DNA from 2 places in the Companilactobacillus allii genome. Region 2 is predicted to be linked to the other one. Evidence: a T-box and tRNA genes for the amino acid it is inferred to sense, from the RefSeq annotation. Region 2 holds a T-box; the other holds one or more tRNA genes.
The links. The T-box of region 2 lies ahead of proS (proline--tRNA ligase). A T-box ahead of a tRNA ligase gene usually reads a tRNA of that ligase, here a tRNA-Pro.
Positions count from the first base shown of each region.

Region 1: it has a tRNA-Pro gene. The T-box ahead of proS (proline--tRNA ligase) is inferred to sense a tRNA for this amino acid. The anticodon was not compared.

Region 1 covers NZ_CP019323.1:162,886-174,357, forward strand. Annotated here, with positions in the region: gene rpoB (DNA-directed RNA polymerase subunit beta) at 1-1,036, opposite strand, end outside; gene BTM29_RS00900 (ATP-dependent Clp protease ATP-binding subunit) at 1,293-3,776, opposite strand; tRNA gene BTM29_RS00905 (tRNA-Pro) at 4,064-4,137, opposite strand; tRNA gene BTM29_RS00910 (tRNA-Gly) at 4,158-4,229, opposite strand; tRNA gene BTM29_RS00915 (tRNA-Thr) at 4,235-4,307, opposite strand; tRNA gene BTM29_RS00920 (tRNA-Leu) at 4,358-4,440, opposite strand; tRNA gene BTM29_RS00925 (tRNA-Val) at 4,488-4,560, opposite strand; gene lysS (lysine--tRNA ligase) at 4,691-6,229, opposite strand; gene dusB (tRNA dihydrouridine synthase DusB) at 6,233-7,237, opposite strand; gene hslO (Hsp33 family molecular chaperone HslO) at 7,334-8,215, opposite strand; gene ftsH (ATP-dependent zinc metalloprotease FtsH) at 8,279-10,465, opposite strand; gene hpt (hypoxanthine phosphoribosyltransferase) at 10,548-11,093, opposite strand; gene tilS (tRNA lysidine(34) synthetase TilS) at 11,090-11,472, opposite strand, start outside.
Region 2 covers NZ_CP019323.1:1,289,293-1,300,764, forward strand. Annotated here, with positions in the region: gene BTM29_RS06285 (C69 family dipeptidase) at 35-1,444, shown strand; gene BTM29_RS06290 (permease) at 1,695-2,753, opposite strand; gene proS (proline--tRNA ligase) at 2,914-4,353, opposite strand; T-box leader at 4,400-4,608, opposite strand; tRNA gene BTM29_RS12805 (tRNA-Sec) at 4,779-4,875, opposite strand; gene prdC (proline reductase-associated electron transfer protein PrdC) at 5,127-6,428, shown strand; gene prdA (D-proline reductase (dithiol) proprotein PrdA) at 6,451-8,391, shown strand; gene BTM29_RS06310 (CBO2463/CBO2479 domain-containing protein) at 8,419-8,721, shown strand; gene BTM29_RS13160 (glycine/sarcosine/betaine reductase selenoprotein B family protein) at 8,721-9,173, shown strand; gene BTM29_RS13165 (hypothetical protein) at 9,201-9,446, shown strand; partial or broken gene prdD (proline reductase cluster protein PrdD) at 9,509-10,783, shown strand; gene BTM29_RS06330 (proline racemase family protein) at 10,802-11,472, shown strand, end outside.

The sequences.
Region 1 (11,472 bases), 1.1 Mb from region 2:
TCAAAACACCCTCATCAGAAGGTTGAAGTGTAACAGTCTTAAAGTCATCGCGATCAAGATATGGGCTAAGTTTACTCATAGCATCACGATCTAAAAGAGTGTCTTTAGCTAAAACAACTTCACCTGTATCAGGGTCAGCTAATGTTTCAGCCAAAGTCATATTTAATAATCTTGTCTTGATGTTAAGTTTCTTATTGACCTTATAACGACCAACAGAAGCCATGTCATATCTACGTGGGTCAAAAAATCTAGCATAAAGTAATGAACGAGAACTATCCGCAGTCTTGGGTTCACCAGGACGGAGTCGTTCGTAAATATCCTTCAAGGCTTCTTCAACACGTGAATCACTTGTATCTTTATGAACATCTTTTTCCATAGTAAGATTCAAAGTGTCATTTTCACCAAAGATATCAAGAATTTCAGAATCTTCACCAAAACCTAATGATCTGATCAATTCAGAAATAGGTAATTTTCTAGTTCTATCTATTCTTACGTATCCAAGACCCTTAGCATCTGTTTCGTATTCCAGCCAAGCACCACGGTTAGGAATAACTGTTGTACCGTAGTTTACACGACCATTTTTATCAGTATCTTGATTGTAATAAATACCAGGTGAACGTACCAATTGTGAAACAATAACACGTTCGGCACCATTAATAATGAAAGTACCTTGCTCTGTCATAATTGGGAAATCACCGAAGAAAACATCTTGAGTCTTGATTTCACCAGTTTCATGGTTAGTCAATTTCAAAGTGACATGCAATGGTGCTGAATAGTTAGCATCATGTTGTCTTGCTTCTTCAACAGTATATTTAGGTTCTAATAATTTGTAGTCAACATATTCCAAGGAAAGATTTCCAGCGAAATCATCAATAGGCATAATATCATCAAACATGTCTTTTAGACCTTCATCTAAAAACCAATTGTATGAGTTTGTTTGAATGTCTATTAAATTTGGCAGTGGAAGTACTTCCTTGATCTTTGCATAACTACGACGAACACGATGTGCACCATAATTAACGTTATGATAAGTCAAATTTTTCACCTCAATATATAATTTGTTCAAAAAATAAGTTTGCCGCAAATGTTACAATTGTGTTACAAATTGCAAGAAAGCGGTTTAAATACCGGTTTTTAGGCAAAAAAAAACCAAAAATAGAACTGAATCTATTTTCGATCTCTTCTATTACGGTATCACCACGGACAATAGATCGCGGCTTACGTTTTGAACTTTAAATCTCATAAAAAGATAATACTCGGAATACTTACAGTTGTCAATAGTCAAGCACTTTTTAATGAGCTAATGACTTACCAGTCTTCTTATCATTTGTCTCAGCCACATTAATAGCTAACTTACCTTGCTTAGAGCCAACCTTGATCGTATCCCCTTCACCGACTTTATTCATCAGCAATAATTCACTTACTGGATCTTCAATCTCACGTTGAATTGTTCTTCTCATTGGACGAGCACCATATTCTGGATTGTATCCGTCCTTCACCAAATCACTGTATGCAGATGGTGAAATAACAAGTTCAATTTTTCTTTCTTCAAGACGTTTTCTAAGATTGTTACTCATGATTTTAGCGATTGATTTAAGTTGATCTTTATCAAGAGCTTTAAAGACAATAGTTTCATCAACACGATTCAAGAATTCAGGTCTGAAGAACTTCTTCAACTCAGTATTAATACGTTCTTCCATTTCTTTATAATCATCATGAATATCCTTTGCACCAAATCCAACTGACTTATCATCTTGCAAGGCACGAGCACCTAAGTTAGAAGTCATAATGATAATTGTATTTCTAAAGTCTACCTTACGTCCCTTGGCATCTGTCAAAATACCATCATCTAAAACTTGTAATAATAAGTTAAAGACATCTGGGTGAGCCTTTTCAACTTCATCAAGTAGGATCACTGAATATGGCTCATTTTTAACCTTCTCAGTTAATTGGCCACCTTCATCAAATCCGACATATCCAGGAGCTGAACCAATCAACTTGGAGGTACTATATTGCTCCATGTATTCTGACATATCAACACGAATCAGATTATCTTCTGAACCAAACATTACTTCTGCTATTGATTTAGCAAGTTCAGTCTTACCAACACCAGTTGGTCCAAGGAACATAAATGAACCAATAGGACGATCTGGATCTTTCATACCACTTCTAGCACGACGAATGGCACGTGACACGGCACTAATTGCATCGTTTTGTCCAATAACTCTCTTATGCAACTCTTTTTCAAGGTTTAGTAAACGTTCACTTTCTTTTCTAGTGATTTGTTTAACCGGAACACCAGTCCATTCAGCGATGATCTCGGCAATATCATCAACCTTAACAACTGGCTTTTTCAAACGTCCACTTTCTTGGTCTTCTTTGATCTTAGTGATCTTCTCTTGGACATCTTGTTCATGCTCACGAATCAAGGCAGCCTTTTCAAAATCTTGATCCAAGATGGCATTGTTCTTATCATTGATCAATTGCATAGATTCGTCAGTTAACTTCTCTAATTCATTGTTCTTTGACACGTTATGAATACGGACTTTGGCAGAAGCCTCATCCATCAAGTCGATTGCCTTATCAGGTAAGAATCGATTTGTTAAATAACGTGATGATAATTTAACTGCGGCTTGAATTGCCTCATCAGAAATTGTTAAACCATGATGTTGCTCATATCTAGGACGTAATCCTTCAAGAATCTTAACTGATTCCTCTTCACTAGGTTCTTCAATATGAACTTGAGCAAAACGACGCTCCAATGCAGTATCTTTTTCGATGTACTTTTGATACTCATTCAAAGTAGTAGCACCGATCAATTGCAACTCACCACGGGCAAGTGCTGGTTTCAAAATGTTAGAAGCATCAATAGCTCCCTCTGCACCACCTGCACCAATCAATGTGTGTAACTCATCGATAAATAAGATGACATGTTTGTCTTTATAAATTTCTTCAATAATCTTCTTTAGTCTATCTTCAAACTCACCACGATACTTAGTACCGGCAACAAGAGATCCCATATCAAGCATCATGATACGTTTGTTTTGCATATCAAGCGGCACATCTTTTTTTACGATAGCATTGGCTAATCCTTCAGCAATTGCAGTTTTACCAACACCCGGTTCACCAACGAGGACAGGATTGTTCTTTGTTCTACGACTTAGAATTTGAATAGTACGTTCAACTTCTTTTTCACGACCAATCACTGGATCTATTTGGTTCTCAGCTGCAATCTTTGTTAAATCACGTGCTAGCGAGTCAAGAGTTGGTGTTCCAGCCACTTCTTTTTTCTTTTGGTTCATTCCCATACCACGTCTAGTAGTCTTGTTAGACATGCCCATTTTATTTAGCAATAGACTTTTTGTCTTTGTCAGACTCAATCCGAGATTGGACAAAATACGGTTAGCTAGGTTATCAGCGTCATCCAAAATAGCAAGTAAGATATGTTCAGTACCTATACGACTTGTATTATATTGATTTGAAATTTCCTCTGAACTAGCAAGAATTGTTTGTCCTTTAGGAGAATATGGAAGATAGATTCCCTTAGCGGTATTAGATGAGACATCACCATAGCCAGTAAGATGTTCAATTTCTTCTGAAACATCTTTATCACTAACAGCCAAGTCTCGTAAAGTAATACCGGCAATGCCATCATTCTCCATTGTTAGACCTAATAAAATATGCTCTGTACCAACAGCATTATGATGAAATGTTTTAGCTTGATCTTGGGCTAAAACAAGTGCGTTTTTAGCGCTTTCGGTAAATACTTTGTCCATGATAACTACCTCGACTTATGAATTCTTTAGTGTAGAAAGTATAATTCTACTATACAAAATTGCAAGTGATTAAACTTATAGCAACATAATCACTAATTCCACAAAAAAGTTTGATATTTATATTAACACGATTATAAATTAAAATATAACAAAATCACTTATTAATTAATCCTAGTGGTTTCTTATTACTATTATTACACATTTTCCACGATCTCATTAATAATATGGCGCAACTAAAAGAGTTCATCAATTCCAACTGAATTGATGAACTCTTTAATTGCTTTGGATCGGGAAAACAAGATTCGAACTTGCGACCCCCGCGTCCCGAACGCGATGCTCTGCCAAGCTGAGCTACTTCCCGATACATGATATTAATAATGAAGCGGAAGACGGGATTCGAACCCGCGACCCCCACCATGGCAAGGTGATGTTCTACCACTGAACTACTTCCGCATAAATGCCGACTAGAGGATTCGAACCTCCGACCCCCTGTTTACAAGACAGATGCTCTGCCAACTGAGCTAAGTCGGCATCAAGTAAACACTTATGATAAATCTGATTCAATATCTTAAATATCGAAATACGGGTGAAAGGACTTGAACCTTCATGTCCATTGGACACTAGAACCTAAATCTAGCGCGTCTGCCAATTCCGCCACACCCGCAAAAGTGTGCTTTGATGCTTTTCCAATAAACTTACTTAAAAGTTTAATGGAGGATACAGGGATCGAACCTGTGACCTCCTGCTTGTAAGGCAGATGCTCTCCCAGCTGAGCTAATCCTCCATTGCTTTGTAACAAACAACTATATTATTATACCCAATCCAAATAAAAAAAGTCAACGAAAATTCGTTAACTTTTTTTATTTGTTTATAAATATATTTCAAAAAGCACATAGATATATAATTTTAACTCATTATTCTGGATTATCTGAGTTATCTTCTGGCTTCATAGTAGGGAATAAGACAACATCACGAATTGTTGGTGCATCAGTTAATAGCATAACTAAACGATCGATACCAATTCCCAATCCACCTGTTGGTGGCATACCGTATTCCAAGGCTTCTACATAATCATTGTCTATACCTTCAGCTTCGTCGTTTCCTTCATTTCTTTCAGCAACTTGAGCCTCAAATCTTTGGCGTTGATCAATAGGATCATTCAATTCAGTAAAGGCATTACCATATTCATGACCTAGAATATATACTTCAAAACGGTCAGTGAAACGTGGATCTTGCTTATTTTTCTTAGCTAGAGGTGAAACTTCAATTGGGTAACCATAAATGAATGTAGGTTCTTTAATTTCACTCTCAACGAATGTTTCAAAGAATTCACTAATGATATGACCAACTTGCCAATATTGTTCATAATGAACATTATTTTCATCAGCGAGCTTTTTAGCTTCATCAACTGTCATTTCTTGTTTAAAGTCTATTCCGGTCTTTTCCTTGATAGCATCAACCATTGAAATACGCTTGAATGGCTTACCAAGATCAACATCTTCACCTTGATAAGTGATTTGTGTTGTTCCAAGAGCCTTTTTAGCAGCATGTCTGAAGATACCTTCTGTTTCATCCATAACATCATTGAAGTCAAAGTATGCAGCATATGTTTCAAGAGAAGTGAACTCTGGACTATGTTGTGTATCTAGTCCTTCATTACGGAATACACGACCGATTTCGTAGACACGTTCAAATCCACCAACGATAAGTCTCTTCAATGGCAACTCAAGAGCAATTCGCAAGTACATATCTTCATCAAGTGCATTGTAGTGAGCGATAAATGGTTTGGCATTTGCACCACCAGCTTGTGCATTCAAAGTAGGTGTTTCAACTTCCATGAAATCTTCACCGTCTAAGTATTCACGTACAGCAGAAATAATCTTAGAACGTTTCTTAAAGCGATCAAAACTATCTTGGTTAGCAATCAAGTCAAGATATCTTTGACGATATTTTTGTTCAACATTTGTTAAACCATGGAACTTATCTGGTAATGGACGTAGTGACTTAGCCAACATAGTAACTTTAGTGGCTTTAACAGTTAGCTCACCCATGTCAGTTTTCATAACGTGACCTTCGATACCTAGATTATCTCCGATATCAGAGCGCTTGAAAATATGATAATTCTCTTCGCCAACTTCATCTTTACGTACGTAGATTTGGATCTTACCGCTTCTATCTTTAATATCAGCAAATCCAACTTTACCCTTACCACGTTTAGTCATCATACGACCAGCAATGATAACTGGTGTGTTTTGTTCTTCCAAAACATCCTTAGCTTCTTCGCTATATTTGTCTTGAAGAGTTTGTGTTAAATCAGTTCTTACAAAACGTGAACCGTATGGGTCAACACCCTCATCATATAATTCAGCTAACTTGTCGCGACGGACCTTTAGTTGATCGTTCATTTCTTTTCCTTGCTTGTTCTTTTGGTTTCCCAAACTGTTCTCCCCCATTTCTTATGAAATCCTAGAAGCTCTAGCTTCTCTTTTTTCGTAACTATCAACAAAATTATCTAATATGTCGAATACTTCTTTCATAGTATCGACTTGCATAACTTGTGCACGTGCTCTGACGGCATGAGGAATACCTTTTAAATAATATGCCGCTTGCTGACGAAATTCTGGTACGCCAACATGTTCACCTTTTAAGTCTACCAGACGTTGGAGTTGAAGTTTAGCTATATCTACTTTTTCTCTAACTGTTGGTTCTGGTAATATATCGCCAGTTTCAATGTAGTGGTTCATTGCATTAAGTTTCCATAAGTTACCAAGTACAGCACGTCCAACCATGGCGGCATCGGCACCGACTTCTTCAATCATGAACTTGGCATCTTCTGGAGTCTTAATATCACCATTTCCCATAAATGGAATGGTCAATTTTTGAGCTACTTCATGTAAAATATCCCAATTGGAATGTCCCATATAAAACTGTTCTCTAGTTCGACCATGCATGGCAATTGCAGCAGCTCCACCCTCTTGTGCAGCCAATGCATTTTCAACTGCATAAAGATGATCATCATCCCAACCAGTCCTCATCTTGACTGTTAGTGGCTTATCAATAGCTGAACTAACGGACTTCACCACATCATAAACTTGATCAGGATCTAATAGCCAACGAGATCCAGCATCAGTTTTTACAACTTTTTTAACCGGGCATCCCATATTAATATCAATAATATCAGCAGCAGTATTCTCAGATACAAATCTTGCAGCATTAACTAAAGATTCCTTACTACCACCGAAAATCTGAATACTTACTGGATGTTCCAATGGATCAACAAACAACATATTCATCGTTTTTTCGTTATGATACTTGATGCCTTTGTCACTTATCATCTCACAAACAACTAATCCTGCCCCAAATTCTCGAGCGGTCAATCTAAAAGATGAGTTAGTAATACCAGCCATTGGTGCTACAACCACTTGATTAGGGATCGTAACGTCTCCAATTTTCCATTCCATAATATTTACCTCGTATTTAGTAACAAAGTGTTACTATCTGTTTTTGCATTACAACTCGTTATGATAGCAAATATTTCAATTGAATGGCAAATATCATTACTTCTTTTCAGAAATAATATTCTTCAACTCTTCTTCATTGAATTGATATTTGTTATTACAGAATTTACAAACTGCCTCTGCACCGTGGTTTTCGTCAATCATACTTTGTAGTTCTTTATCAGAAAGTGTAGCTAGGGACTTTGAAAACTTATCCTTAGAACAATCACATTTGAATTGAACTGGCATATTTTCCAAAACTTTCAATTCTATTCCATTCATCAACTTATTCATAACTTCAATATTACTTAATCCTTCATTCAACAATGTTGACAGATTAGGAATAATTTTAAGATTATTCTCAATTTTGTCAATATCTTCATCCCCTGCTCCAGGTAATGTTTGGATCAAGAATCCACCTGCGGCACCAACTGTTTCATTAGGTTGAACAAATACAGATACTCCGACTGCTGAAGGAATCTGTTCTGACTTGGCCATATAATAAGCAAAGTCAGAGCCAATTTCACCTGAGACAATTGGAACTTGACCTGTAAATGGTTCCTTCAAGTGCATATCTTTGGTAATGCTCAACGTCCCATTTGTTCCAACCGCACCTGCTACATCAATATGTCCATCCTTGTTCAAGGGCAAACTAACATGTGGATTTTGGATATAGCCTTTGAGGTCTCCTGATGCATTGGCATCAACAACGATTGCACCAGCAGGTCCATTTCCGAGCATTCTGGTAGTAAGTACTTCATCTTCTTTTAAAGTTGATGTTGCTATCAGTACTGAGCCTACCATGGTACGACCTAGTGCTGCAGTAGAGTTACTCCATGTATCATGGCGCTTTTGTGCTTCAGAAACAGTCTGTGTAGCGTTCACTACATAAACTCTGAATTTGCCATCTTTAGAAACAGCTTTAGTTAAGTTATCAGTCATTTGAAAATTCCTTTCCGTGAAAAAAGCGACTCATATGAGTCGCTTCTTTTAATACTTATATATTTATTTGTCCTGATCATTATTGTCTGAATTGTCATCACTTGAATGATTGTCATTAGACTTGTCGGAATCATCTGCATCTTCTTTTGTAGTCTCAGACTTAGTTTCTGGGCTATCAGTTGGTGTAGTTGTATCCTTTTGATCTGATTCTGATGGGAATTGATTCTCATCAACATCACCAGTTTTTTGTTTTGCAGCATCCTTTGCTTCAACCATACGTTTTGATTGTTCAAATGTTGCAGCATTTTCACTTGGGAATTGAGCGTTTTCGTCATCATCAGGCATTTTGCCATCGTTGAACAAACTCAAAATTTCCTTTTCATTAAGTGTTTCATACTTCAATAGTGCTTCAGCAATTAACTTATGTTGCTCACGATGATTCTCGATAATAGTTCTTGCTTGTTCGTGACCTTCATCAAGAAGACGTTTAACTTCTTGGTCAATTAACTTAGCAGTATCTTCTGAATAGGCAGGCAATTGACGATATCCGCCACCACCGAATGGTTGTCCATCTTTTTCAAGTTGAACTGTACCTAAACGGTCAGTCATACCATATTCTGTGACCATTGTACGGGCAATTTGTGTAGCTTGCTCAAAGTCATTTGAAGCACCTGATGATTGTGTACCGAATATAATTTCTTCGGCTGTACGTCCACCGAGTAATCCAGCGATTTGTTCTGTAAATTCTTTCTTTGTTATAAGGTTTTGATCATCCTTAGGAAGCATGATAGCATAACCACCAGCCTTACCACGAGGAACGATAGTAACCTTTCTAACAACACGAGAATCATTAAGTACAAGACCAATCAAAGCATGTCCAGCCTCATGGTATGCAACCATGTGACGTTCTCTATCAGAGATAACATGATTCTTCTTAGCTGGTCCAGCAATAACTCGATCTTCAGCTTCATCGATATCAGTTGGATCAATCTTAGTCTTACCACGTCTAGCAGCAACTAAGGCAGCTTCGTTAAGTAAGTTCTCAAGATCAGCACCAACGAATCCAGGTGTTGTTTGAGCCAATTGTTTCAAATCAACGTTATCAGTAAATGGCTTATTCTTAGAATGAACTTTAAGAATAGCTTCACGTCCTTTAACATCTGGTCTACCAACTAAGATCTTACGATCAAAACGACCTGGACGTAACAAAGCAGGATCTAAGACATCAGAACGGTTAGTAGCTGCCATAACAATGACACCTTCATTACCAGTAAATCCGTCCATCTCAATTAGCAATTGGTTAAGTGTTTGTTCACGTTCGTCGTTACCACCACCGGTACCGGAACCACGTTGACGACCAACTGCATCGATTTCATCAATAAAGATAATTGATGGGGCATCTTTCTTCGCATTCTCAAACAAATCACGAACACGAGAAGCACCAACACCAACGAACATCTCAACGAAATCTGAACCAGAAATTGAATAAAATGGTACTTTAGCTTCACCAGCAACGGCTTTGGCAAGCAAAGTCTTACCAGTACCAGGTGGTCCCTCAAGTAGGACACCTGATGGGATTCTTGCACCTAGGGATACGTACTTACGAGGATCTTTCAAGAACTCAACAACTTCAACAAGCTCTTGTTTCTCCTCCTCAGCACCAGCGACATCTGAAAATCTAACTTTATTCTTCTTAGGGTCTTCAGGTTTAACTTTGGATTTACCAAAGTTCATAACACGGTTTGCACCGCCACCTTGTCCTCCACGCCCCATCATCGCAAAAATGATAAAGAAGAAAAGAATAAATGGTAGTACCAAAGTAAGAATTATAGAGATCCATTGTGACGATTGCGATTTAGCTGCTGCAGTCGTCTTAACTTTCTCTGCTGAAGCGGCATTATTGATCCGTTTCAACGTATCATTATTTGGCAATACGGTCGAAGTAAATTGGGTAACTTTAGATGAACTTGTAGTTTGGCTTCTATTAAAGATTGATACAGAACGTGTTGTCTCTGTACTTTGAGCCTTTTTGTACTGACCAGTTACTTGGTAAGCACCACTAACAGGTTCGATCTTAAAGTTCTTAACTTTCCCTTGTTTTAGCTGTGTAATAAATTGATCTTGGCTTAGTGTTTTAGATTGATCTGAGGATTGACCACCAGCAAACCAACTTGCTGCGAGCACTAAAACAACAAAGAGCAAGATATAAAACAGGCTATTATTGATTAACCTATTTCGATTATTTTTCATATATTTCCTCCTAATTACTTAGACGTTACATATTGTAACATTGACAGGCATTAACACAATAATAATTGTACCGCTAAGTTGATTATTTTGCGTTATAAACTTCTGGTTTTAAAACTCCGACATATGGAAGGTTTCGGTAGTGTTCGTTATAATCCATCCCATATCCCACAACAAAGGCATCAGGTATTTGCACACCAATATAGTCAACATGTACTTGTTTGATTCTTCTAGCAGGTTTATCTAAAAATGAAACAATCTTAATTGACTTGGCTTCTCTAGTCTCAAAAAGCTTGATCAAACGGTCTAGCGTGAATCCAGTATCAATAATATCCTCAACTATAACGACATCACGTCCCTTTAGTGAAGTATCAAGATCTTTGACAATTTTTACATCCCCAGTGGTATCGGTATTTTCACCACCATAACTAGAAACGTCCATGAAGTCATATTCCATTGGAATATCCACATGACGGATCAAATCCATCATAAACATTGCTGCACCACGTAGAATACATACAAATAATGGATTCTTGCCTGAATATTCCTCAGTCAAGTCCTTACCCAAACGCTCATTTGCCTCATTGATCTCTTTTTCTGATACTAATACTTTTTCAATATCCGAATTCATCGTTTTACCTCGTCCATATCAATTTTAAAAAAGTAATTACCTTTTTTTAAATAATCGCTTATCTTGTATATTTTTTCAACCCAAACTACTTGATTATCGAATAATAATATCGGAATTTCATTTCTTTGATATTCCGGTATCTTCTCATTAATAAATCTCTTACTCAATTTTTGATGTCTTCCATCATCAATTAACAGCTTGTCTCCAATAATTCGATTCCTCAAAACAATTTTTTGAGGCAGCTTTCTAGTTGAAAATGTAGCATCCAAAGCATCTACTCTGCTGAGTTTGATCTGCCTGTTATTAAATATAGTTGGCTTACCCAATTCTAATTCGATACTTATTGAATCCGTGTGCTTAACTTTTTTAATCAAAAAAT
Region 2 (11,472 bases):
AGTTTAAATATATTATTTAAGGAGTGTAATAATTATGGAAAAAGTATTTCGAGGTTCTTGTACAGCAATGTTAGTTGGTAAGGATGCAACAATCGATGGATCTACAATGATTGCTAGAGATAACGATGCTCACGGTTCTATAGAACCTCAAAGATTTATTGTTATCAAACCAGAAGATCAAAAGAAAAATTATAAGTCAGTAATTACTGGATTAGAGCTTGAATTACCTGACAATCCTATGAAATATACCTTAACTCCAAGATCTATTTTGACGGAAGGAATCTGGGGAGCTTCTGGAATAAATTCTGATAATGTAGCAATGTCAGCAACTGAAACAATTACCACTAATTCGAGAATACTCGGTGTTGATCCTTATAATATGGCAGGTATTGGTGAAGAAGATTTGGAAGTTATTGTATTGCCATATATTCATAGCGCACGTGAAGGTGTTGAGAGATTAGGAAGCCTACTTGAAAAGTATGGTACTTATGAACCAAATGGTATTTCATTTGCAGATAAAGATGAGATTTGGTGGCTTGAAACAATAGCTGGCCATAACTGGGCAGCTATAAAGATTCCTGATGACGCATATGTCGTAGCACCAAATAGAATGAACATTGATGACTTTGATTTTGATTCAGAAGATACTCTGTGTTCAACAGGTTTGAGAGAATTGATTGATGAGTATCATCTAAATCCTGACAAGGATGGTACTAACCTGCGTCATATTTTTGGTAGTTCAACCATAAGAGATTCAGAATATAATAATCCACGTGCATGGTATATTCAAAAGTGCTTTAACCCAGAAATTGAACAAGACCCAAGAGACCAGGATTTACCATTTATTTGTCATTCAAATAAGAAATTATCTATTGAGGATATAAAGTTTGCGTTAGGAACTCATTATGAAAACACTCCATATGATGCTTATGGATTAATGGGTACAGATGAAGAAAAGAAGATGTTTCGTCCAGTTGGAATAAATCGTAACCACAGTCTTCATATTTTACAGATTAGAAACAATGTTCCTGAAAGCATTGCCGGTATACATTGGTTAGCATTTGGAGTTAATACATTTAACACAATTGTTCCGTTCTATGCCAATGTTAACGATACGCCACCAGTATATAGAGACACACCAACTGTTTTCAATCCAAACTCCATTTATTGGTTAAGCCGTGCCATGGGATTGTTAGGCGATAATAATTATGATTTATATCAAGATTCTCGTAATACTTTTGAGTTAGAGGCCGTTGCTAAATTTAGAAATATTCAAATTGAAACTGATAAGGGGATTGGTAGTCAAGACAATATAGCTGATTACTTAACAGCCGCCAATGATAAAATTGCTACTGAAGCAATGAATAGAACAATAACGTTGTTTGGTAACATGATTGAATTAGGTTCACCAGAAATGAAATTACATTTTGATTTAAAAGGATAATTAAGTTAATAGAATATTATTAATAAAGTTTATGTTGAAGTGCTCCCTGATTGTTAGACAATAAATCTAATGATTATGGAGCACTTTTTGTATTGTTAAATAAATAATTCGTAATGTTATAGGGTATCTAAAATTCCATTCAAAAATTAAGCATGCAAAAATCCCTTCATAGTTGCCAGACAAAATAATACAATTCATCTGATAATTATGAAGGGATCATAACGAACTTTAATCTATTTCTGAAATATGGCTATAAAATAAATGCACCAACTAATCCGGCTACTAGACCGAAGGCAAAGACGCTGGCCGCAGTAATACCTAAACTCTTCCAGCTAAAAACTGGTTTTAGTAATGCTAATGAAACAATACTTACGGCTGGTAAGGTCATTAAAAGTGCTGCGGTAGGTCCAGCAGTTAAGCCCAATGCCATTAATGCTTGGATGATTGGAATCTCTCCAGCAGTTGGAATAACGAAGATTGTTCCGACAAGTGCAAATAAGATAACAGCACCGACACCTCCACTAAGTCCACCTTGGATTGCTGGGAATAATACACCTTCAAAGGTTCCTAAGATGAAAACAATAACTACGTAGGCAGGGATGCTATCAATTACTAATACGTAAAATGCTTTCCACCAACGTTTGAGTAATCCTTCAGGATTTTCTTCCACTGGGTCGAAATCGACACCATTTGGGACTTCAACCTGTTTTTTAGTGCTTAAACGTCCTACTAAAGTAGCGATACCAAGTACCATAAGGATACCAAATACAATTCTAAAAAATGTGAACTTCCAACCTAATACCAATCCCATAAAAATCAATGTGGCTGGATTAAGTAATGGATTTGCTAGGAAAAAGGCCATAATACTATTTACTGAAGCCTTTGATTTAGCTAGTCCAACAGTAACAGGTGCAGAACAGCAAGTGCACATCATGGTAGGAACACCCATTAATGTTCCAATTAGTGTATTTCTGAACTTTGTACCACCCAGATAACGACGAATCCAACGTACAGGCAATAATACTTGTACTAATGAACCAACGATAAGTGCAACAACAAGTGCTTTCCAAACAGATAAGAAATAAGCAATAGTAAATGAAAATCCAGTTTTTAGTGATACCCCTCCAGTGGCAGTACCAACTCCTGCGATAATTGAGTCACCAACTGAATGTGTTGAAGCAGCGGCAATTGCTTTTAGGTAATATGGCCACCATTTGACATAAGATATACCGGCAATTAAAATTGCAAAAAATAAAATAGTGAAGATTAGTTGCTGTTTGTTTCGATTATGCGAGATATTCGTATCCATGCATCTTTCCTTCTTCCCTCAAAGAATATGTAAGCCCTTACACGTAATTATTATAAACTTCTTAACTTTATCTTTAAAGATGATTTGGGATGCAACTAAAAAAAGTTAGACAAAATGATTTTGTCTAACTTTTTTTTAGTGTACTTAATATTAAATCAGATTAATATGCCCGAGCAATCCAAACTGTATATTTAGCAGGTTTACCACTGACAATATCAATCTTTTTTTCTATTGGTGGATTGAAGGGGATGTTTCTAGTCGTGAATCCAGTTTCTTCTTTTATTTTAGCCTCTGTCTCAGCTGTACCATCCCATCCGATTAAAATAAATCCAGGTGTATTATTTTCTTCTTTCTTTTTTTCAATATGTTTTTTAAGATCTTCTAGCGTATCGATATTATAATATTCGTTTTCTTTATTGCGTTTGCGAGCTGATTCTAATAAACGTTTTTGCATTAATTTTAGTTGATTGGAAATATAATCTTCAATTTCTAGGATAGGTGTAGTTTCTTTATCATTCAAATCACGCAATTTAATAGTTACTTGATTATTTTCAAGGTCTCTTGGTCCGAATTCAATACGAATAGGTACTCCTTTTGATTCCCAATCATTGAACTTGAAACCAGGTGAAGAATCAGAGTCGTCTAATTGTACCCTAATATTCTTATCCTTGAGTTTTTGCTCAATATTGTTCAATTGTTCTATAATTTTAGGATTCTTTTGCCATGGGCCTACGGGAACTAATATAACTTGTGTTGGTGCAATTGCAGGGGGTAATACAAGTCCTTTTTCATCACCATGTTCCATTATCATTGCACCTATTAATCTGGTTGAACTTCCCCATGATGTTGTGAATACATATTTATGTTTGTTATCTTTATCAAGAAACTTAATATTAAATGATTTCGCAAAATTATTACCTAAGTAATGTGAGGTACCGGCTTGAACTGCTTTACCATCTCTCATCATTGATTCAATAGAGTAAGTATCAACAGCTCCAGCAAAACGTTCTGAAGGAGTCTTTTGACCTTTATAAGCAGGTATGGCCAAAAAATTTTCGATTAAATCTGCATAGGCATCTAGAACATTCATAGTTCTATTACGAGCATCCTCTTCACTTGCATGTGCAGTATGTCCTTCTTGCCATAAAAATTCAGATGTTCTTAGAAATGGGATAGTTTTTTTCTCCCAACGAAAGACGTTAGCCCATTGATTAACCTCATATGGTAGATCACGATATGATTGGATCCAATCGCTGAAGGAAGAACCGATTATTGTTTCAGATGTTGGACGTAGTGCAAGTGGTTCCTCAAGCTTTTCATCACCGACTTGAGTTACCCAAGGTAATTCCGGAGCAAAGCCCTTAATATGGTCTGCTTCTTTTTCAAAGAAATGTTTAGGGATAAGTAGTGGGAAATAGGAGTTTCTAATTTTCTGTGTTTCTAGATACTTATTGAACTGCTTTTGAATTCTTTCCCATAGTTCATAACCATCTGGTTTAAAGATAATACATCCGCGAACTGGAGAGTATGACATAAGATCAGCATTTTGAATAGTTCTCAAATACCATTTTGAAAAATCTTCTTTTTGTAAGTTTGACATTGTGCAACCTCCTAATTTTTTGAAAATAAAAAAACTGCCTCATCCATAAAAGGACGAAACAGTTTTCCGTGGTACCACCTTAATTAATCTTAATATAAAGATTCACTCAAATCGATAACGCTGAAACGCGTACCATCATTGCAATGGTAAAAATCATCTAGTAGGTTCGTAATTGATGTCAATACTTGTATTTCAGCTAACAACAAGTTCTCTGCAATTGATCAGATTACTATTAATCCAGATGTATATTCTCAAGGGTATAATATAAAGAATTTAATATTTTGTCAAGGTATTAATTATGGAAAATTTTGTTATTTAGTTTAACAATTTCATTCACAAAAAGAGACTATATCAAGTACTTCTGACATAGTCCCTTCTTTAATTTTTAGTTTTGAATTGTTTTTAACAATTCAAATTTATATACTTGGCGGGAATGTGTGGGAATCGAACCCACCTAAGAAGCTATTAACCCCTCATGCTAGTTTTGAAGACTAGAAGGAACACCAGAACCTATCCACTCCCAATAAATAATGTTATCACAAAGATGGAGTAAGTCAATGATATATTGTGACCATTATAAGACATTTTTATTTGTATATAGTGAATCACTTTAAAAAAGATTCCTGGTATGAAAGCAATAAAAACGATTGCAAAAAAAAAATGATATTTTTTTGTGAAATCTTAAAAATTAGTAAAAAAAGCTTTGCAATTGTGATACCATGAACTTGCGAGTAGAAAAATGATTCGCTATTTCATTGAAAGGGGGTGAAATGATGGAAAAAGTCACATATTTACTAAAACAGCATGTTGGTAAACCAGACTTACCTATTGTCGAGGTTGGTCAGCATGTTCTTAGAGGAGAGCTCATTGCAGAGCCAAATGGTTTGGGAGCAAATATTCACAGTAGTCTAACAGGTATCATTACTGATATTGAAGACGATCGAATTATTATGGATCCTGATGAAGAACAAGACATGGAAGACTTTGTAAAGATACCTGATTCAGATGATTATTTAACAGATATCGCTAACGCAGGAGTTGTCGGTGCCGGTGGTGCTGGATTTCCTACAGCTGTAAAACTCTCGAGCAAAATTTCTGGAGGATACTTTATAGTTAATGCTGCTGAATGTGAACCTTTGCTTGCTCACAATACATTGCAAGAAGAGAAGTATGCAGGTCAAGTAGTTAGAGGCATGAAGTATCTAATGGAAATTACAGATGCCAAAGAGGGATATATTGCAGTTAAGAAAATTCATCACGCTGCTGTTCTTGCACTTGGTAAGGCATGTAAAAACGAACCTAATATTAACGTAAAATTTCTTACAAATATGTATCCAGCTGGAGATGAACGTGTTGTTGTTCGTCAATTACTAGATGTTATTTTGAAACCTGGTGAATTGCCAAGTAAAGCTAATGCGGTTGTGCAAAACGTTGAAACAGTTAAACGTGTTGCTGAAGCAATCGAATTAAGAAAGCCATTTATCGATAAGGATATTACCCTTGATGGTCGTATTAAAGAAATATCGACTGTTTTTGAAAATATTCCTATTGGTTTATCTGCAAAACACTTTATTGATGCATCTGGTGGATACGTTAATCCACATGGTGACATTACAGTTGGTGGTCCATTTACTGGTCATACTGGTGATGAATCAACACCAGTTACTAAAACAACTGGTGGATTTATTGTAGCAATGCCATATCCAGTGGTACATAAAAAATTCGGAATTTTAGAGTGTGAGTGTGGTGGTCAAGAACCACGTCTTCGAGAAATAGTTGATAAGATGGGTGGAGAAGTAGTTTCTTTCCGCCGTTGCAAACGTATGGTTTTAGTAAATGGAAGATATCGGTGTAATCTACCCGGGATTTGTCCTGGGCAAGCTGATGCAGTTCTTGGAATGAAAAAAGAAGGCGCTGAAACAATATTGACTGGAACATGTCAAGATTGAACAAATACCGTTACAGGTATAGCTCCTCGTGTAGGAGTTTCAGTTTATCATTCAACAGATCACGTTTTAAGAGCAGCAGGCCATAGACTATACCGAAAACTTCCAGATAGTTTTCAATCTAGATAACTTTCAAGGGAGGTAAGATGGTATGTCTATAACTAAAGAAACAGCAATGGATCATGCAAAGGATCCAGCAGTCTTATGTTGCAGAGCAGAAGGCGGAATTACAATTGAAGCACCAAATTTGGAGGATCCTTCACTATTTGATGATTATGTGGATTCTGGTCTTTTGGAACTACCTGATGATGTTTTAAGAATTGAACAGGTTCTTGGAGCAACATTGAAGGTAACAACAGATGCGTTAATTCCTTTGACACCAGCTAATGTTGATAACATTCAAGGTACAAATGATGATGCAGAGGATGATACATCTAATGAAACAGAGGAAGTATCATCTGAAGAACCTGCAGCTTCAAGCGTTGATCAAACAGCAACTGCAACACCGGTTGCGTCAGCAGTACAAACAGTAAGTGGTTCAAATGGTTCTATTAAAATTGATATTGCGGAAGGTAAAGGTATTCACCTTGAAGTCCCTATATCAGGAATTGCAACCAGTCAAGTAAATCCAATAGCACCTACAGTTGATAAAACTCAAGATGTCTCAGTGGATAATACAACATCAAATAATGACGTTTCATCAGATGATGAAACAGTTGAAACAAAAGTGGTTCGTGAATTAAAACGTGACCATTTTAAAATTGAAACAGTTAAGTTTGGTGATAAGACAGAAATTGACGGTACAACTCTTACAATTAGAACACCAGAAGAACTTTGTAAAGATGCTGTCGCAACAGAAGATCTTGTAAAAGATATGACTTTAGAAATCATTACACCTGACAAGTATGATGAATATAGTGAAACAGTCATGGATGTTCAACCAATAGCATGTAAGTCTGACGGAGAAATTGGTTCAGGCGTAACGCGTGTGTTGGATGGAGTAGTGTTCATGCTAACCGGTACTGATGAAAATGGAGTTCAGATTGGTGAATTCGGATCATCAGAAGGTGAATTAGATAAGAATATTCTTTGGGGTCGTCCAGGTTCTCCAGATAAAGGAGATATCTTGATTAAGGCTCAGGTAACAATTGAAGCTGGTCGTAACATGGAACGTGTTGGACCATTGAGCTCTCACAAAGCAGCTGACGTTATTACAGAAGAAATTAGAAAAGCACTAAAAAAGGTTGATAGTGGTTTAATTGACCATTCAGAAACACTTCAACAAAAACGTCATCCAAATCAAAAACGTGTCGTTATTGTTAAAGAAATCATGGGACAAGGTGCCATGCATGATAATTTAATTATGCCTATTGAACCAGTGGGTACACTTGGTGCAAAGCCTAATGTAGATCTTGGTAATCTTCCCGTTGTTTTATCTCCACTAGAAGTTCTTGATGGTGGTATTCATGCCCTAACATGTATTGGACCAGCATCAAAAGAAACTTCTCGTCATTATTGGCGTGAACCAATGGTTACAGAAGCCATGAATGATGAAGACATTGATTTAGTTGGTGTTGTATTCGTCGGATCACCACAAGCAAATACTGAAAAATTCTATGTTTCTAAGAGACTTGGAATGTTAGTAGAAACTATGGGTATCGATGGAGCAATCGTAACAACTGAAGGATTCGGTAATAACCATATTGATTTTGCATCGCACATTGAAGAAATTGGTAAACGTGGTGTCCCAGTTGTTGGTATGTCATATTGTGCTGTTCAAGGTGCCTTAGTTGTTGGTAACAAATATATGGATGCAATGGTTGATAATAACAAATCTGCTCAAGGTATTGAAAATGAAATTTTGGAAAATAATACTTTATGTCCAGAGGATGCTACTAGAGCACTTGCAATGTTGGAAACTAAGATGGCCGGTGGAAAAATTGAAAAGGCTGAACGTAAATGGAATCCAAATGTTAAAGAATCCAATATTAGTGTTATAGAAAAACATGATAATCGTAAAATTGAAATGGCTGAGAATGAACAATCAATGCCTAAGAGTAAAAAGAGAATAGAAATTTACGAAAAGGAATAATTATCAAGAAAGTAAGGTTTAGTAGATATGGACAATTTTGACAAGCTAAATTATGCATCAACTGAAACTCTCTACGAAGGCATTATTACTGAAGTCACAGATGCTGGAGTATCTATTGATTTGAAAGGTAGATTAGGTGAACTTAAAATACCTAAGAGAATGTTAATTTGTGAACATGAACCACAGGTTGGTCATGAGGTTGGTTTTCTAATGTCTTATCCAGAAGTCCTATCTGAAGAGCCTAATGAAAAATACGTTAAGGCTATTGCCGACTATAAGAAGCATCAAGCCGAAATTAAAAAGCGTACCAAAGAAAGGCAGGAAGAATAATGGTATTAAAAAAATATGATGGCCTACAGTCCGAAATATTTGTTCCAATTACTCCTAAACCTGTTTGGGCACCTGTAACTAAAGATTTAAAAGATATGAATATTGCAATTGCCACTGCAGCAGGTGTTCATTTAAAAACAGATAAGAGATTTAATTTAGCAGGAGATACAACATTCCGTGAAATTCCTTGGGATGCCAAAGATGATGAATTAATGGTATCTCATGGTGGATATGATAATAGTGATGTTAATAAAGATATTAACTGTATGTTTCCTTTATCAAGACTACGTGAAATAGCTGATACAGGTTACATCAAAGGTGTTGCCCCCGTTGAATATGGATTCATGGGTGGAGGTGGAGATCAAGAGGTCTTCACTAATGAAACTGGTCCAATTATTGCTCAAAAACTAAAGGATGAACATGTTGACGGCGTCATCATGACAGCTGGTTGAGGAACTTGTCATAGAACTGCCGTGATCGTGCAGAGAGCAATCGAATCCATTGGGATTCCAACAATTTTAATAGCAGCTTTACCTCCCGTAGTTCGTCAAAGTGGTTCACCTAGAGCCGTTGCCCCTCGTGTACCAATGGGAGCAAATGCTGGAGAACCGCATAATATCGAAATGCAGACTGGAATAGTTAGAGATACATTGAAGCAACTGGTTGAAATACCATCAGCTGGTAAGATTGTACCTTTACCATATGAATATATAGCTAAGGTTTAATTTAGCTACACAAAAGGAGGGTTTAACAACTCTTCTTTTGTTGTTTATAAGGAGCTATTAATATGAAAAAAAACGTATTAAATATAAAAGCGTTTTCCATTCAATCAGTAAGAATTGGTTCCGATTATCATTTGACTAGTAATAGTTTGGAGATTCCTGACCATCCGTTGGATAAAATTGATGATCGATTAAAATTATTCGATGTTAGATTGGTAGATCCTAATGATTGTCATTTTAGGATTAATACAATTATGGACGTTATTCCAATCTCTACGAAAGTATTGGGAGAAATTGGAAGTGGATTATCACATACGCTGACCGGTGTAAGTGTAATTCTAACAGGTGCAGATGAGACTGGAATTCAACTTCATGAATTTGGATCATCCGAAGGATATCTGGATGAAAAAATAAAATTTGATCAAGATGGAACACCAAGTTCTGATGATGTGGTTATTTTATTAAATGTTGTATTAAAGAAAGATTTTGAATTCAATCGTGAAACTAGCGAAATGGTGTTTAAAGTAGCAGATAACTTTATTCAGCCAATCAGAGATCAATTAAAAATGATCAGTGGTAGAGAGGCTAGCGAAGATTTTGAATATGTCGATAATTCAAATCCCAATAAGCCTAAAGTGGCAATTGTAAAAGAGGTTGCTGGACAGGGCGCAATGTATGACAATATTTTGTTTGCTAAGGAACCGAGTGGTATGGAGAAAGGAATTTCTATTATTGATATGGACAATATGCCTGTTTTACTTACAGCTAATGAATATCGAGATGGGGCTATAAGGGCATTAGTTTGAAAATCAATTAAGAATCTTTTCCTATATTGCAAAAATGTTAGGAGGTAATTAGTAATGGGAATTGGACCATCTACTAAAGAAACCACACTACACCATTTTCAGGATCCACTAGTAAGAACTGTTGCCAATGATCCTGATATAGATTTTCAAGGAGTACTAGTAGTAGGAACTCCACAAGATAATTATTTAAAAAATTTGGTTGGTAAAAGATGTGCAATTTGGTTAGAGGCCATGAGAACCAACGGAGTAATACTTTCAGCCGATGGTTGGGGTAACTCTGACGTGGATTTCATGAATACCATGACTGAGATTGGTGATAGAGGCATAAGTGTTGTAGGTCTTAAATTTATTGGTAAACAGGCTGGTTTTGTTGTTGAAAATGAATATACAAAATTTGTTTTAGATATTAATAAATCTAGTGAAGGAATAGAAACAGAAGTGGTTGGTGAGAATAATTTGAATGAAAAGGATTCTCACAAGGCGCTAGGTTTGTTAAAGCTCAAAATGAGGCATGATAATCAACAAGTACATTAAATCTAAGGGGAAAATATTATGCAATTTAATAGATCAATTACAGTAATCGACTCACATACAGCAGGTGAAGCCGCAAGAATTGTTACTGGTGGAATGCCAAAATTAATTGGTAATACCATTGCCGAAAAAAAGCAATATTTGATTGACCATTATGACAAAATCAGGACGTCCATTATGTTGGAACCAAGAGGACATAGCGAAATGTTTGGAGCATTTCTAATGGAACCGATTAATCCTGAAGCTGATTTTGGAATTGTTTTTATGGATACTGGTGGTTATTTAAACATGTGTGGTCATAATACAATAGCTGCTGTTACGGCAATTGTTGAAACAGGCATGGTTGATGTTGAACCTGGTGCAAAGGATAAAAATGTCAACCTAGATACTCCAGCTGGGCTAGTACGTGCTGTGGCTCATTTGCGAGGTGATCACGAAGTTGAAAGTGTGTCATTTAGAAATGTTCCATCATTCTTATACAAGAAAGATGTAGAAGTAGATGTTCCTGATATAGGTAAAATAAAACTTGATATTTCGTTTGGTGGGAGTTTCTTTGCAATTTTACCTGTATCAGAGGTAAATGAAAAAATAGATACACATAATGAACAAAAATTGGCTGAAGTTGGTATGAAAGTTCTTCATGCGGTTAATGAGCAAGTAAAGGTACAGCATCCAGAACTAAGTCATATCAA